Regions from separate parts of the Candidatus Williamhamiltonella endosymbiont of Tuberolachnus salignus genome, predicted to be linked through region 3. Evidence: predicted binding sites of a transcription regulator. Region 3 holds the regulator's gene; each other region holds the start of a gene.

Region 1 (5,967 bases), 430 kb from region 3:
GAACAGGATTTTGACGGGCACAGGGGTATTTTTAATGGACTCGATTTTTTTTTGATATGTTTGAGAAAGTAATTCACCTTTTTCTATTTGATGAACCGCCTGAGCGATGGTCTGAATTTTTTTTGTCACGCTCTTTAATGTGAGCTCCGCTGGTACTTTGACGACCTTAACACCGTTATCTGATATCTGTTTCAGGACCAAGGTAGGTTGAGCCTGTTCGGTGACCAGTACCAGCGTGGGTTTCATCGCCAAAATCCCTTCTGCATTGAGCTGTCGCATATAGCCAATGTTAGGCAGGGTTTGAATTTCTTTGGGTTGAAGACTGGTGCTGTCGCGAGCCACTACTTGTGAACCCATGCCCAATGCGTAAACAATTTCAGAGACATCTCCACCAATGGTAACAATCCGCTCCGCCGATATAGCAAGAATAGGGGATAGCAATAAACCCACTAAAAACCAATATTTCATTTTTTAGGACTCTGCGTTAATAACTTAATAAAGAAAAGGTTTGACGACGCCATTGTTTTTGTTCGTTCTGCCCTTCAGCACGCTGGCCAAACAATTGCACAATTTGATCGCCATTCGCATCGAACACTTCCAGGCTGGTGACAAAGCCGTCTTTGGTATTTTTTCGGGTAATCCAACTTTCGGTAATCGCATTGATATTAAGATGCAACCTAAAAGTAGAATTAGAAGCAGTCATCCAGGGATGTTGCGGCGTTAACATCACATATTCAATCGCGCCCGTAAAAATTTGAGTACAAGCGCGATTAGGAACGAAAATCATGATGTTATTCTGTTCTTGTGACGACTCTTCAAGCAGAGAGATCAAAGCCGTGTTTTTCACTCTTCTAGCCAGATCCTGGTTTTTAACTGCATGAAACAGCTGCGTTCGTTTGACGCCATATTGATTTAATAATTTAAAAAACTGATGGACATCATCCATGGCCCGCCATTGCATTTCAATTTCTTGAATTAATTCATTGGAAGGCTCAAATGTTTTTTGCGAGGGTGTTTGATTGGGTTTTTCGGCAGAAATATGTGGAGCCCCTGGTGTTTCTGTCGCATATTTTTTGATCACAGCAAGCCAAGCGGTTTTATCGGTTTCATTAATACAATGCACTTCATGAACGCCATCGCCCTGCGTGTCGTAAAAGTGAATGCTGTATTTTGGGCCTGTTGAACCAGGTTCTTCAAGGCTAAAAACGTGACCAAATTGATTAAAAAACAAACGTAAATCTAACGCCCCAGGATTGAGGATCACACCTGAATGCCCATTTGGGATGATTCTTTGATTTTCGTAACGCCCAATCACTTCGTGTATGGCGTGTTGATTCCGTGTTATGGAAAGCGTTGTACCCACACTTTCCAATTCAGACAATAACGTACGCACATCTGCCTGTAAGTATTGTACACCCTGCCCAAGACGAGCCTGCATCGATTCTGCCGTGCTGATGTTGAGTCGTTCGTCAATCGCGGTATTTTTGTGTGAATGATTCTGCTGGGTCTGTAACGCTTCTTTATAGAAAGACGATAGCATGGTTATATTTTTATCCTGTTAGATGAGTGACAGATCCCATAGGTTTTTTATCTCTGTGGGAAATTTTATACAAAAAATTACCACTGATAGCTGATCAATAATTTCGCGGTGCGACCTAATTGTGGAACGCCTTGTGGTGAGTAGTACTCTTTGTCAAAAGCATTCGCCAATACCAGATTGGTCGTCACGCCTTGAAACTGATTCTGGCCTTTGTAGCTAAGATAAAAATCATGAACCGCGTAGCCTGGTTGTGCTTTGATTTCCTGTGAATGAGTCGTGCCAGGGGATTTCATAAAATCTGTGCTTTCTGCTAACGTCATTACCCAGCCAGCTGAAAGATCCGTTTTTGGTATGGGAATATCGAGAGAGCTTGTGAGTGTGTCAGGGTTGATAGAAGAAATATAAAGCCCTGTTTTTTCATTTTTACCGCGGGTGCGGTTATAGGCTAAATTCCACCCAAACCAAGGCGTTTTGTAGTTTAATACGGCATCCCAACCCCAAATATTGGTATCCGGAACGTTGACATACTGCGTAGTGCCCTTTCTAAAATTCACCTCTGTTGTGATGTAATCTGTTGCTTGAGTACTAAAATAGCTGGCTTTAAATTCTACACTGTCTTCTGTTAGAACCAGATCATCAAATTTCACCCCAAAACCATATTCCTGGGTCGCATTTTTTTCTGGTTTTAAGTTGGGATTCGGCTTGAAACGGTTACCCCGAAAATGTTGGGCATCATTGTACATCTCACCCATAGTCGGTGCCCGGAAAGCCTGTCCATAAGAAGCAAACAACATGAGCCAATCGGTGGGAGTGAGGGTGACAGCCCCTCGTGATGACCAATTATCCGCAGAGATATCTGCATTTTTGGGATTTTTAGCTTTATAGCGATCAAAGCGGGTGCCTATTAAGAGCGACACCGGTAAATCACGGAAAGTGATTTCATCCTGAACCCAACCAGACGCAAAATTGGTTTTTGCATCAGGAAAAGCCTTAGCGGGACCTTCGGGTTTTTGTTTTTGCTGATAAAATTCAGTACCGTAGGTCAATAAATGAGCGGCAGGGCTATGTGTCAATAAACGACTCCGGTTTTCTAATTTTGTACCCAGCGTTTTTTGTGTTCGTCCTTGATCTGCTCGTTTTTTGACTTTGTCATTAATGCTCACATCTGAATAATACAGGGTGGTTTTGGCATCCAGCCAATCTGATGTTTTTGGATTAAGGGCATAACTGAACTGTACATCTTTTTGAACTGTTTTGCGGTCCGTCATGGGATTTCTTAGTGAAGGGTTGACTTCTTGCGGATTCAAAATTTCCTCAGCATTGTTGCGATAATAGCGCACATTAGCACTGAGAGATTGTGAGTCGTCTATTTTCCAGGTGCCTTTTGCCATAAGGTTACGAATCCCTTCGTCATTTGGCGCATTGATACCATCACTTTCTTTAATATTTCCGACATTACGACCACTAAAAGTGATTAAACCATCCAGATCATCGGTTTTACCAAAGACCGTCGCACCTATACCAAGACTGCGATCGCCTGTGGCACCCATGCTGAATACGCGATATCCTGAGTTTCGACCAGGTTGCAATAGATCAACCGTATCCACAGTTTTATAAGAAATCACCCCCCCCAATGCGCCACTGCCGTACAATAATGCGGAAGGCCCTCGCACAATTTCTACTTGTTTGATGAAGCTGGGATCAATGAAATGACCACTCATGTGCCCTGTATCTAAATTTTGGCGCACACCATCTATCAGTGTAAGAATCCCTTTTCCTCCATATCCCCTCATATTAACATCTTGACCGTTTTTGCGACCAACCCCTTCAATCGTGATGCCTAGTGTGGAAAGCAATATATCGGCTGCGGACGAAGCGGTGTCACTTTTGGCATTATCTCTGTCAATCACAGTGATCATCATGGGCGTAGAAAAAGTATCACGTGGGTTACCCGTGGCCGTCACGGTGATGGTTTCTGTTTTAAGAGACTGTTTATTAAAAGAAGGCTTCTTTTCTTCTGTTTCGATTTTATCTGGCATCCCGCTTTCTGCATAAGCTAAAGAAGGCAAAGAGATGGCAAGGGTTAAAGAGGAAAGACGTAATAATTTTGGCAGTGTAAGTGTAAAAGACATAAGTCAGTTCTCTGTATAAATTTAAGAATAACCAGGTATCTATAGACAGATGGCATTGTTTTTTTCGGTGCAATCGATCTATCAAAAGACGCTTCTAAATATGCTGGCGGCCTTGATCCTGGCAAGAAATCTGGGAGGCTTCTTTTTATTTAAGAATGATTCTCATTATTATATATAATCATTTATTACTTCAAGTAAAAATTTTGCTTTTGTTTAAGAGAAAGTCATGAAACGAGGGGAAATCGGGATCATCATTATGAAAATCAAAAGAATTTTAAAAAAATAAGGATTTAGATTTTATAATTTTCTGTGCTGACTGGGCTAAAACAACGTTTAGGCGTTCTCAATTTGAGTGCATCTAAACTTAATGGCATGGTTCGCTTACGAGCAATGATGAGGCTAAGACAACTAATGGCAGGTAAATGAATATTCATAGAATATTCTCCCCGATGATGCCAGGGAAGAACATGAAACCCGATTTGATGGACGATTTCATAATTAAGTAAACCTAGCCAATCTAATACACGCATTCTAGAAAACATTGGGCAGACATAAGGTTGCCTCCGCTTTATCACAGGCAGTAATTTTCCGATCCCTAACAAACTGAATGAATTAAAATGACTGATCACCAACCAACCGTCATCAACTAATATGCGGTCGACTTCTCGTAAAAGACGATAAGGATCCTCCACTGCGGATAAAGTATGAAAAAGCAGGCAAACATCCGACGATTTTTCAGAAAAAGGCAATTGGTTAAGGTCAGCAATGACTTGCATTTGATCACCCTGCTCCCCAACATTAATCTGATGGGGGATCGCACATTCGCGAGTGTCAATTTCTGTGCTAAGCGCTCCGATTTTGAGCAAATAAAAGCCAAAAAATTTTGGCCACCAAGGTTGCATATGTTGTTGAATTTCAAAACGATAATTTGGGCCTAATGGAAACTCATTCCAAGAGCTGGGCGCAGGTATTTTTAGGTATGAACTGAGAAGTTTCATTGTGCTATGGTCTATTTTTGTTAACGTCAACAATACGTTTTGAGAGAGATTTTATGAGACTGATTCATATTCCAGCACTAGAAAGTAACTATATTTGGCTTTTGGCGGATTCCAATCAGCATTGTGTGATAGTCGATCCCGGCGAGGCTTCTCCTGTTGAATCTGTATTAACATATAAAGGCCTTTTACCCCAAGCCATTTTATTGACCCACCATCATCAAGATCACCTGGGAGGTGTACCTCAATTATTGCGGCGTTTTCCAGATATTCCTGTCTATGGTCCAAAAGAAACGAACAAAAAAGGCGCGACCATACTATTAAAAGAGGGAGATCAGTTATTTATTTGTTCTCAAACATTTTCTGTCATTGAAGTCCCAGGACACACTTTAGGCCATATTGCATACTATGCTGCTCCTTATCTTTTTTGCGGGGATACGTTATTTTCAGCCGGTTGCGGACGTTTATTTGAAGGTACGGCAGATCAAATGTATGACTCAATCCAAAAATTAATACAATTACCAGATGAAACCTTAATTTGTGCAGGACACGAATATACACTTTCTAATCTCAAATTTGCTCGCTCGATTTTACCTGATGATCCACAGATTGCTCTCTATCAGAAACAGGCAGAACAATTAAAAGCAAAAAATCAACCTACGTTACCCGCTCTCCTTAAGCTTGAGCGTCAAGTCAATCTTTTTTTGCGCTGTAAAGAAAGCTTTTTACAAAAAAAAATGGGCACTCACAAACATGATCCTCTGTCTGTTTTTTCTACTTTACGTGAAATGAAAGACCGTTTTTAAATCAGATTGATTCAATAACCGTAGAGTTTTGTCAATTTAAGGTAAATAAAGCGAAAACATAGAGCTTTTAAAGCAGATCCGATTGTGTTGCTTTCGCAAATACAGTAGATTTGCTCATTTTTTAATCAACAGATTAATTCTAACTAGAAAATATTCAGATTAAAGAGATTCTATGAAAATAAAAACTATATTTTTGGCTGCTGTTTTTTTAGCCAGCTGTCAGTCTATTAAATACCAGAAACAAGCTGAAAAACCTATTCAAAATTCTATAGATGTCTCCACTGAAAAGACAATGGTGACCCGAAATGTCAATCAAGGGTTGACAGTAAAAAAATCAGAGGCTGACTTTAAATCTGATACCCAGAACATTCAAAATGTAGAGCAAAAAAATCTATGGTCTTTTGTTAAAAAGCATTTAAACGAACCGATTGAGGACAATGAGCGCATTCGTGAGCAAAAAGAAAAGCTTTTAAAAACCAAACAACATTTTTACA
Region 2 (5,967 bases), 590 kb from region 3:
TTTCTTCGAATTCTTCGGTTGAATCAATCGAAATACACGCATCATGGGTGATGAGATCGGTGAGAAATATCGAAGTTTTAGAAGGGCCACTGGCAAAAATTTTTGAATAAGGGATCCCCGATTTTCGCGCCGCGCGCATCTCATAAAGACTAGACACATCAGCGCCAATGCCACTTTTTGCGGCGGATTCCAGCAAAGCCTGTGATTTATTGACTTTCACCGCATAAAAAATCAAATGTCGATGTAATTGCTGCAATGCTTTACGTAGAGCCGTGAGATTATTGTGTAGATTTTCTGGCCAAATGAGGTTGAGGGGAGAACCATATTTTTTGACGTAGGCGGTTAATTTCTCTGGGGTTGTGTTGCTCATTATCAGCAGAATAATAAGAATTATCCTTTTTATTGCCTATAGGTTGGGCACTGGGTTTGATGATTTGGAACAGACTCAATGTACTGATCGTTTTCCCTGCGTCTATTTTTATCCCAACTTCATATTGACGACTTTTATAAGGGGGTAATATTTCCCCTGCATTTCTGGCATCATTTGGAACGATATCGCCTTTACTTAATCCTTCTATGTAATTTGAGCCAAGGCATCAACAGTCATCAAAAAAATGAGAGGCGTGCTTTTATAAAAGCCACTAAATAATGCTAAGCATTTTTTTAACATACTATGCAATGAAATTTAATGGGTTAGTTAATTCATGTTGAAGACGATAGTTTTGATATTGAGATAAATGCATGCTCAATAATGAGCGGGTAGAGCAAGGTTCAGAAAGGAACATTTTTCGTTCTCTTTGCCATAAAGAATTCGAGACTCGTTTTTTTAAGGCATTAAAAACCTGATCTGTGACCTCTCTGAGAATTTTCCAAAGAACCGGGGTATCTAGATCATAATGAGATGTCAAACAGAGCGCCAATTCATGCAAATGAGTCAAAAAGCAGGCATCTACGACAAAAGTGCGTACTGGTTCGATATCATCAAAGAATACGGTGGGCAATATCCCTGGATAGGAATAAGGCTGTAATGCATAACCTCGTTCATGCAATAAAGGTGCATAAGTTCTTCCATCGCCAAAATCACGGATTAACAAATGACGTGCCATGCCCTCATCAGAAAAAAGAATTTGGGTGTTTTGTTGATGTGCTTCCAAACCAATGCCATACAAAAGATAAAGGCTGATGACAGGATGGAGCACCACCTGAGCATATTGCCTAAACCAGTCTTCAACGCTTTGTTCAGAAGAAGCAATTAACTCGGTGATCAAGGGGTTATTATTTTGAGGTAAAGAGGTCAATAAAGTCGCCACCGTAATCGGAAGACAGTTTTCATAACATTTTGGGGCACTGTAAGCTTGACGAAAAACCACTGATAGATATTTCCCCTCAGCATCGTCCTGCCTTTCTTTATGCTTGTAATGAAAAGCTATCTGTTCCTCTAAAATCGACACACTTTGATTAAAGCCATCTTCGTTATGTAAAATTTATTTAATCAGCTGACTGATGCGAGGCCCCATATGTATTGATTTGGCCTGTAGGCTTCGCATTTCACTGGTCATCCATATGGCGACAGGTAATTTAATAAAAGGGGCGTTTTCGGGTGTTAGAGGGCGCATAGTACGAAAAGACATGCTGGGTCTTGTTTGAAGATCAGGGCCTTCAAGAATCAAAATACCTGAGGCGATGTCATCAGCATAATGTTGCTGAACACAAGCAGTGAGATGCCATGAATGGACAGGTAAGGTCAACCATTCTTTTTCATCATGTTTTTTATGATTAAGTTGCTGTTTCCATTCCTGCCACAAAACAGGAAATTGCTCAGCAAACCAGCCTTGGTAATTTTTTTATCTGGCATTGTTTCGATATAAGCCATGTCTGCCCGTAAAGCGGCGATACGTACAGGAACTATGGCATCAAATTCTGGTGATAATAATTCAACAGATTCAGGGCTTAAATTAGATCTACATTTCCATGTGGGATAATAAGGATGACCTTCTAATGACCCCCACTGATCCAGTAAAATAGCGGCATAAGAAGAGGAGTATTGATGATTTTTTTAGAAGTGAGATTATAATCGCGGCTGACTCGTTTACCAGCAAGCCTATTGCTTGTGCTCGTATAAAAGAATTCAGACACTTAAACCATTTTATTGCTTTAGAGAACGGCTAAACGCTTTCAACTTGTTTCGTTTTGTGTTCTTGGCTTAATCATGATTTTTAACTTTTTTTATTAAAAAAAATAAATATAGCATTGTATTGATACTTAAATTAAATATGATAACGATTATCATTCTTCTATTTTATATCGCATATTATTGCGTTAAGTATCAGGTCATATGCATTTTATTTCAGGTCATTCTTATCATATTATCGGTTTTTCGAAAGACATCAGCCCCGCTTATCGGCAAAAATTACTGTCACTGGGTGTGCTTCCAGGTTTATTTTTCACTGTGATTCGAGAAGCTCCGATGGGGGATCCTCTTCATATAAAGATAAATAAAATCAATTTGGTATTACGTAAATCCGATTTACATTTTTTAAACTTTACATAAATTCCCTTAAAAATTTCATGAAAAAACTCACCATCGGTTTAATCGGCAATCCAAATACAGGAAAAACAACGCTTTTTAATCAATTAACTGGCGCTCATCAACGTGTGGGTAATTGGGCAGGTGTCACAGTAGAGCGTAAAGAAGGTGAATTTAATACGTCTGAGTATCAGGTGACTCTGGTTGATTTGCCAGGTATTTATTCGTTGACCACGATTTCAGAGCAGACTTCATTAGATGAAAAAATTGCCTCTGAATATATTCTAGATAATAAAGCAGATTTACTGATCAATGTGATCGATGCATCTAATCTAGAACGCAACCTTTATTTGACACTGCAATTATTGGAATGGGAAATTCCCTGCATTCTCGCGCTTAATATGTTGGATATCGCTCAAAATCAACATATAGATATTGATATCGCAACGCTTTCGACTCAATTAGGCTGCCCTGTGGTCCCCTTAATATCAACACAGGCAAGGGGCATCAAAGAGTTAAAACACACAATAAATTCTTTTCAGAGCGACGTCAGGCAGATCAAGAAAAAAGATGATTTGGTGAAATATCCTTCCTGTTTAATCAGCGCGCTTAATCAATTGATTGAAATCATTCCTCACGACAAAATACCCGAACAAAAACGTCGATGGTTAGCATTACAAATGCTTGAAGGGGATATTTACAGTATCTCACAGGCCAAAAAATCAGGCGCATTCGAAGCCGAATTAAACAAAATATTAGAGCAAAATCGCCATAACGATTCTGATGTCGTGATTGCAAACGCCCGTTATCAATCCATCAAGAGTATCACTGATGCAGTGATCCGGACTGAACAGCTCTCTGGGCATCGCACTACGGAAGTGTTGGATCGCTTTATTCTGCACCGTTGGCTTGGGGTACCCCTCTTTTTATTTGTCATGTATCTGATGTTTATTCTGGCGATTAATGTAGGAGGCGCATTTCAACCGCTCTTTGATATCGGCTCCTCTGCCTTTTTTATTAAAGGCACTCAGTGGTTGGGCTATCAGCTTCATTTTCCTGACTGGTTGACCGTTTTTTTGGCTCAAGGCATAGGAGGAGGCATTAATACTATGCTGCCGTTAGTACCGCAGATTGCCATGATGTATCTTTTTCTTTCTTTTTTAGAAGATTCAGGCTACATGGCACGAGCTGCTTTCGTGATGGATCGATTCATGCAGCTGATCGGATTACCCGGGAAGTCGTTTGTACCATTGATTGTCGGTTTTGGGTGTAATGTGCCTTCAATTATGGGCGCGCGCACTTTAGAAGCGCCTCGTGAACGATTGATCACCATTATGATGGCCCCTTTCATGTCTTGCGGTGCCCGGCTTGCCATATTTGCCGTTTTTTCTGCCGCATTTTTTGGGAAATCGGGGGCCAGTGTCGTTTTTTCACTTTATTTGCTTGGGATTGCGGCCGCAATTTTGACCGGATTACTCTTAAAATATACCTTGGTGCAAGGTGAAGCCTCCCCCTTTATTATGGAATTGCCGATCTATCATGTTCCCCATCTCAAAACCTTACTTTTACAGACTTGGCAGCGTTTAAAAGGATTTGTGATCCGCGCGGGAAAGGTCATCATTATGGCCAGTATTCTGATTGGAGGACTAAACAGTTTTTCTCTTTCGGGTAGAACAGTGGATAATATCAACGACTCTGCTTTAGCTTCTGTGAGTAAAGAGTTGACACCTCTATTGGAGCCGTTAGGCATCAAATCCGATCATTGGCAAGCGACGGTCGGTTTAATTGCGGGTGCGATGGCCAAAGAAGTGGTGGTAGGCACATTAAATACATTGTACACCGCTGAGCGGATCCACAATGAACCCTTTGATCCGGACGATTTTCATTTGTTAGACGAATTGGCTGGTGCCATAGATGAAACCTGGGAAGGACTGCGACACAGTATTAACAGCAACGTACTGTCTAACCCTATCAAAGCAAGCCAGGGGGATGGAGAAATGACTCAAGGATCGATGGGCGTCATGAGCCAAAAATTCGGATCCGATATTGCCGCTTATAGCTATTTGATTTTTGTTCTTTTATATGTACCCTGTGCCTCCGTGATGGGTGCCATTGCTCGAGAAACCCATCGAGGGTGGATGATTTTTTCGATTTTATGGGGCTTGAATTTAGCTTGGTCTTTCTCCACCTTGTTTTATCAAATCGCCACTTTTTCTCAGGATCCCAAACGAAGTACACTCACGATCATGGCACTTTTTGTGATCAATGGGCTGATTATCCTGGGTCTAAGACGTTACCCTCTTTTTGCAAAACCAACGAATGTGTCATGACGGATTTATTTAAAATACGCAATGCGATTGCGCTAAACGGCATGATGGATGCAGATCAGCTGAGTCGACTGCTTCACACGCCTTTGCCTTTCATGGAAGCCATGTTATCGCAGCTTACTATCATGGGTAAGATAGAAGCTGTCGAAGAGGAGCAGACTGGCTGTAACAGCCGCTATTGTAAAAGTTGTTCACACAATCCGGGCTGTCATAAGAGATATTATAAAATGAGCGGGGGGTTAAAGTAATTCAAGTTTAATCTGAAGGCAGTATATTCTCTTTTTGCATGAGCATTTTTTAAGGTTGTGTTGCATTAAAGACGATAGATCCGAAAAAAACCCTCTGCTGTTTTTTAGGCATCTAAAAGATAAAATTGAGCGGTGTATAACAACCTCTCCCGATTCGGATGTTGAAGTTGTCCCTTTTTTAACATACATCATCTCGATGTCTGTGCAGATCTGTGATTGCCAGAATGATTTAAATCTCATCATAGGGCGTATTCGTCGATTGATATTTCGATGGCCCTGCTTTATCAGATTGTTCAGATATTTACTCTGACAGATGGGCTAAAACTAAAAGTCAAAGAAGCGCATTGAGTGTGATATTGATTCCTTGTTTGAGGCAGAAATTGTTGCGATTTTGGCACCTCTTTGTTTAAGAGGTTTTTGAGACCCAACGGCTTCATTGTTCGATGCCGAAAGACCCGCCATCGCTTGTGCTAATTGTTCAACTTTTAATATCTCCACTCCCACTTTGATCAAATCCAGATTGAAATCTTCCTTTGAGTTCTCTGCATAATGATTGAGGATCCTTACACTGTCACCCGAATCAGGTTTATCTGGAAAAACAAATCTTGCGCTTCTGTTTGACTCAATGTCTCTGGGAATCCTTTTAAAAATACGCCATCACTGGTCTGCAAAGTATAATCGTGTTTGAGTTGACGCTCACCGTTCTGCGCCAATTCGCTGTACAGGTTTTTTAATCTCACTTGCGTCTGAGTCTGGTTATCATTACGCAGAGCGAATACAACATTTGTTCCCTTTTTAAAGAAAGGCTTATCAAATTCTCCAACCTGTAATGCAATATAATATTGCTGGAATACGGAGGTATAGT
Region 3 (5,967 bases):
TGAGGCATTTTCAAGTGATTCATGACGAACTTGGAAAACCACATTTACTGGTATCAGATAAAGCCAATGAGATGGCGGTCAGGCTCAGCGTTAAATCCTGGCATCTTTCGATATCAGATGAAAGGCACTATGCAATAGCATTGGTGATCGTTGAAGGGTGAAACTCAAATTTGGACAATGAAAGAAACAGAAAAACGTAACAGGCCGAGGTTTTAAGTCAGACCGAACAAATAATTCTTGACCCTAATAAAGAGGATCCCTATATTACGCCGGCATTAGAAAAGTGTCATGAACGGTGAGGTGTCTGAGTGGCTGAAGGAGCACGCCTGGAAAGCGTGTATATGCGAAAGCGTATCGAGGGTTCGAATCCCTCTCTCACCGCCAAATCATGTATCACTGAAAAATACCTCTGTAACAATCAATCAACATGACGTTTCCAAATCCCCAACTATATATTCGCCTCTGACATATCTACTACAGCCGTAGTTCAATTTTCGGCTTATTGACCTTGAAAGCATCTATATCTCGTCGGAGAGGTCACTTATAGACAGAAAAATAATAGCGTATGAAGGTTTAATTTAACTATAGGCTTGTAATAGTTATATTAGTGAAAATTGCTTCTAAAGTATCTTTGTGAAGAATTTTTTCAATCATTTTAGGTATTTCTTTAGATTGTTCCAGCAACAAATTTGGGTTTCCAGATTCACATTTAATAAGATTTGGAATACATGTTGTGAAAGATGTTACATTAAATTTGCTATTCTCATTATTGGATGCTTTTTCGAAAAATTTGCCTAGCGTTTTAAGTATCATCAAGAATTCTTCTGGATACTTAGAGTTGATTATCTTAGAGAGCTCTTCCCCTATTTCCTTATGGGTTATTTTATTAGAGAGTATTGTTTGAACCTCTTCATATTTTAAAGGGGTGACTCTTTCCATAATTCTTTTAAAAAAACCAATCGCAGTGTCTCGATTATCGATTTTATCAATATCAACTTTCTCACCAGAATTAACCTGTTGTGTAAGCTCATTAAGGTGTGAAGAAGAACCTGATTCCCTAAATAATCCATCCAAACCTTCAGTTTTTATAAGTTCATCTATTTTTTTTAATAATTCGTTCAGAGTGTCTTTGCTTACGGTTTTACCTCCAGCAATTTCGGTTTTTGAAATCGTTGTCGCATCATTACTTTTGGTTTTGGTGCGTGGAAAACAACTCCGAAATAAAAAAGAAAAGACCTCTTTTATACCCTGCCATAATCGGGATAATTTATTTTTTTTCTGTGCTGAGACTGTTTCTGGACGCTCTTCTTGTTGTTGTACTGGTTCGCTTACCTGTGCTGAAGATGCCTGTGTGAATAATGATACTGCTGGTTTTCTTAATTTGAACTTGTTTTCTATCTTGTCGTCGTCTGCAGCTGAGGCTATTTTTTGATTATTGTTGGAAGCATTGGCAGTTGATGATGAGTTTGTACCAGCGGGTTGAAACTTATGGAAGTTAGTACTATACAACCACGCTTCTTTTGTACTTTCGATTTTTTCTCTTGTTACCGTTATTTTCCCTCCTTCTCCTCCTTCTTCTCTTTTTGTTAATTTTGAAGATGCTTCTGCGCTTTGACGAGACCCCGGATTCTTTGTTGTATTTTTAACAGCTTTAACAGCTTTAACAGCTTTAACAGCTGTAAACAAATTAGAGCCGCTAGTGGAGTCTGGAATATGATTCAGACTTCCACATCCCTCACTGCGATGTAATGTATTTGTTTCACTGAGGTGACCAGATGAGTGGCTTCGTTGAAGAGTCGGATTTATTGACATATATTTCCCTCATTAAAACTATCAATTCATTTTTATATTAAAATTTATTAAAACATTATTTGAAATTTGGTTTTCAATATTATTCGTTGATCAAAAAATAATTTTTATAAAAACTACGGCTCAGTTCAACTCTGATAATTTTAATTGTAAAAATATAGATAAACTACTATAAATCGCTCAAAATTTTTGATTTTATTTTTTACACATCACTGTTTTTTTCTTTTAAATCTTCCTCTTTAGAACATTCGTCTCTTTCGCAATGCCCATATAAACATAAACTGCGGTCGGTTAATTTGATACCGTGCTTTTTGGAAATTTCCCGTTGACGACCTTCAATACATTTATCAAGAAACTCAATCACTTTTCCACAATCCAGGCAAATTAAGTGATTGTGATGCTGTTGTTTTATTTCAAACACACATTTCCCACCTTCAAAATGATGGCGTGTGACAATCCCCGCATCATCAAACTGATTGAGAACCCGATACACAGTTGCCAAACCGATTTTTTCATTCATATCTATCAGTTTTTTGTAGAGATCTTCCGCGCTGACATGATGACAGACTGGATCTTGCAAGATCTCCAGTATTTTTAGACGTGGGAGGGTGACTTTAAGGCCCGCTTTTTTTAAAGCTATATTATTGTCTTTCATCTCGGTTCAATCCTATACATACTGTGCTTAACTCGGGCTCTTTAGTATAACCGTATATCTCTATCTGCTCTGTGTCCTCAAGGCTTATTTTACGCCGTTTTATCCGTCTTTAATATTTCGAGCCCCAACTCTAAAGAAACCTGCTTGAGCCAGTTATCCACGCGATCTTGCGTGAGCTCACTTTGTCTATCTTCATCGATGGCTAAACCAATAAAGTGCTCATCATCGAACAGCCCTTTTGAGGCTTCAAAATAATACCCTTCGGTTGGCCAATGCCCGACAATCTTCGCCCCATGAGGCTCGATAATATCGCGTATCATCCCCATCGCATCACAAAAATATTCGGCGTAATCTTCCTGATCACCGCAACCAAATATGGCCACCGATTTATTTTTGAAATTGATCTCCTCCAGGGTTGAGAAAAAATCATCCCAGTCACATTGGGCTTCCCCGTAATACCAAGTCGGAATACCTAAAAAAAGAATATCAAAGTTTTCTAAATCTTTTTGATGACTTTTGGCGATGTCATAAACCTTCGCCTGCTCACCAAATTGCTTTTGAATCAATTTGGCAATGTTTTCAGTGTTGCCTGTGTCACTGCCAAAAAAAATACCGATATTGGACATAGTACTTATTACACCTTAATGGAATCAGTTGAATGATTTTTTAATCAATGAATTAACAAAACAATATCATATCAAAACCTCAGAATTTCTCTCACAAAAGGGATCGTGCGTTTGAGTTGTGCACGAATGGATGCTTTTCTTAATTGCCAAATTCAAATGCAAGTTTTGGACAATATCATTGTGAATGAAGATATTTTTTATTTATTCAATTTTTTATTGCAGTCTAATTCATTAATACCAATCAGTGAATTTGATGATTCAGGAGGCGAAGTTCATGGTAATTGCTGAGCATCCTCCAGATGCCCAAAAAATGAGCGACGGTTATAGTACATATTTAATCATGTTCATGAAAAATCGCTTTTTCCAACATGGGATATTGAAAAAAGAAGTTCGCTTTTTGTAAATATTCAGGAATGACTTCTTGACCAGAAAGTAATAGCTCATCGCCCATTTGCCCAAATAATAACTTAATGAAAAAAATGGGGGTTTGAAGAAAACAAGGTCGATTCAAAGCTTTTGCCATATTTTTTGCCAACTGCTTTTGTGTCACGACTTCAGGGGCAACCATATTGATTGGGCCTGAAATTGATGGAGTTTTAATGATAAGCCGTATTGCTCGCACTAAATCCTCAATGTGAATCCAGCTGATTTGCTGTTGTCCGCTACCCAGTATGCTGGCCAAGCCAAGTTGATAAGGCATTTTCAATTTTTTCAGCATGCCATGTTGTTTTTTCAAGACGACCCCAAACCGCATAAGGGTATAGTTAATTTTATTTTCTAGTTTTTTCTGGACGGTAGATTCCCATACACGAACAACTTGTTGTGAAAAACAATTTTCTTGGAGTGTTATCGGTGTGTTTTCTGTATTTTTTATTGTATTTAAACCATAAATACCGACAGCGCTGGCATTAAGGAATCGCAATGATTGTGGTGCGCTTGAATTTAATGCCCAGCTGGCCAGCTGGGCAGTAGTTTCTACACGGCTTTGTAAAATTTTTGTTTTTTGCTCGCTTGTCCAACGTTTATCAGCGATATTTTCACCACAAAGATTAATGACGATTTGATAATCCGTTGCTGACTCTGATTTCAGTCCCTTCCAGTCGACGGCATGATGTTGAGGAAAACGTCTTTTTAGCTGGTCCATATCTCGACCCAATACGGTGATCTCAAACTCATCCGAAAATGATGATACTAAACTGCTTCCAATAAAACCGGTGGCACCGGCAATCAATATTTTCATGATGGCTGTCTCTTCTTTTTCCTGTTTCAGATGGACTTTTTTATTTTTCTCGAATAAAACTCGCGCTCGCATATTTCAATTAATATGGCGATGTTAATAAAGTCATTTAAATTACGATATTCGATCCTGTAATACAAACTTATTAAAAATAATTCATTTAAAATCAATTATATAACTTATTTTTTGATTAAAAAATAGACAACAAAAAACCTAAAAACTCGACAAAACACGATATTTTAAGTGTGATTTAACAATCACTTAAATTTTATTATGACCTGTGATTTGGCTCAAAATCAGAACATTCAGTGCTTTTTTCACTCTTTCATTTTCCAGTCACTTTCCTTTCTTAAACTTCCTTCCCGCCAGACGCCCTTATCATATAAGCAGTTGGGCACGGTGGTCATTGAAAATGATATTTGACCCCGATGGTACCCCCGGTGTCTTGCGTACTTTTTTCCCCAGTTTGTTGAGCCACATCTCCCCATACATCTAAACGCGCACGGATTAATGTCCGCACACATTCCCAGAGAGCAAGATATGAGACATACCCAGCCGCCAGAACGCCTGAAACAGGCGCGCAGCAGGTTCATGCAACCCATGCTCGAACCCGTGTTGCGCGACCTGCTGCAACAACCCGCCGCCCGCACAAAAAAAGTGAGCCCCCGCTTCCGCTTCATTGACCTGTTCGCCGGCATTGGCGGCATCCGTATGGGCTTCGATGCTCAGGGCGGTGAATGCGTTTTTACCAGCGAATGGAACAGGTTCTCGAAAAAGACCTACATTCAGAACTACGGCGCCCCTCATCCGTTTGTGGGTGACATCGTTCCATATCCGGCAGAGGACGTGCCGGACCATGATGTACTGCTCGCCGGGTTCCCCTGCCAGCCGTTCAGTATTGCGGGCGTCAGCAAAAAGAATTCGCTGGGCCGCCCACATGGTTTCGAATGCACCACGCAGGGAACCCTGTTCTTTGACGTGGCCCGTATCATCGCCACCAGACGCCCCAGGGCGTTCCTGCTGGAAAACGTCAAGAACCTGCTTTCACACAACAAGGGCCACACCTTCAACGTCATCCTGCAAACGCTCAGGGACGAGCTGGGCTATGATGTGCATTACAGGGTAATCGACGGGCAGCACTTCACACCGCAGCATCGCGAACGAATCATCATCGTCGGTTTCCGCGAAAAAACGGGCTTCTCATGGGATGACCTGAAACTACCGGAAGAAGGTCCGCGCCTTGCGTCAATTCTGCACAGGACGGATGGCACAGAGCCGGTGCTCCCCTGGGATGGAGAGCGCTTTTTCGATCACGACAGGCGGGCCGTGCCGCTCCGATACACGTTGACGCCCAACCTGTGGGCCTACCTTCAGACCTATGCAGACAAGCACCGCGCCGCCGGCAATGGGTTCGGCTTTGGTATGGCCTATCCCGACAGTGTGACACGCACACTGTCAGCCCGGTATCACAAGGACGGGTCAGAAATCCTGGTATGGCAGGGCAGCAACAACCGGCCGAGACGCCTGACGCCACGTGAATGCGCCCGCCTGATGGGCTTCCCTGACGCTTTCCAGATACCTGTCAGTGATACACAGGCTTACCGTCAGTTCGGCAATAGCGTCGTCATGCCGGTCATGCA

What was found. The regulator Fur, encoded in region 3, represses iron uptake genes when iron is present. The targets are predictions, from matches to a motif close to ATAATAATGAGAACNACTATCAA.
Region 1: a site for Fur is predicted at 3,822-3,844, ahead of AACL23_RS06800 (TonB-dependent hemoglobin/transferrin/lactoferrin family receptor). Genes of this name have one in related genera too.
Region 2: a site for Fur is predicted at 2,268-2,290, ahead of feoA (ferrous iron transporter A). Genes of this name have one in related genera too.

The regions. Positions count from the first base shown of each region.
Region 1 is NZ_OZ026471.1:1,382,841-1,388,807, forward strand. Features, by position in the region: gene AACL23_RS06790 (heme/hemin ABC transporter substrate-binding protein) at 1-468, opposite strand, end outside; gene AACL23_RS06795 (hemin-degrading factor) at 485-1,540, opposite strand; gene AACL23_RS06800 (TonB-dependent hemoglobin/transferrin/lactoferrin family receptor) at 1,618-3,672, opposite strand; gene AACL23_RS06805 (methyltransferase domain-containing protein) at 3,963-4,670, opposite strand; gene gloB (hydroxyacylglutathione hydrolase) at 4,724-5,473, shown strand; gene AACL23_RS06815 (transglycosylase SLT domain-containing protein) at 5,646-5,967, shown strand, end outside.
Region 2 is NZ_OZ026471.1:363,182-369,148, forward strand. Features, by position in the region: gene AACL23_RS01745 (alanine racemase) at 1-370, opposite strand, end outside; gene AACL23_RS01750 (ferric iron reductase) at 672-1,451, opposite strand; gene AACL23_RS01755 (IucA/IucC family protein) at 1,485-1,805, opposite strand; gene AACL23_RS01760 (IucA/IucC family protein) at 1,745-2,023, opposite strand; gene feoA (ferrous iron transporter A) at 2,336-2,551, shown strand; partial or broken gene feoB (Fe(2+) transporter permease subunit FeoB) at 2,569-4,821, shown strand; gene AACL23_RS01775 (FeoC-like transcriptional regulator) at 4,854-5,102, shown strand; gene AACL23_RS01785 (hypothetical protein) at 5,666-5,967, opposite strand, start outside.
Region 3 is NZ_OZ026471.1:957,550-963,516, forward strand. Features, by position in the region: gene acpS (holo-ACP synthase) at 1-161, shown strand, start outside; tRNA gene AACL23_RS04495 (tRNA-Ser) at 295-384, shown strand; gene AACL23_RS04500 (RhoGAP domain-containing protein) at 583-1,812, opposite strand; gene fur (ferric iron uptake transcriptional regulator) at 2,012-2,464, opposite strand; gene fldA (flavodoxin FldA) at 2,554-3,090, opposite strand; gene AACL23_RS04515 (TIGR01777 family oxidoreductase) at 3,425-4,330, opposite strand; gene AACL23_RS04520 (autotransporter outer membrane beta-barrel domain-containing protein) at 4,731-4,847, opposite strand; gene dcm (DNA (cytosine-5-)-methyltransferase) at 4,919-5,967, shown strand, end outside.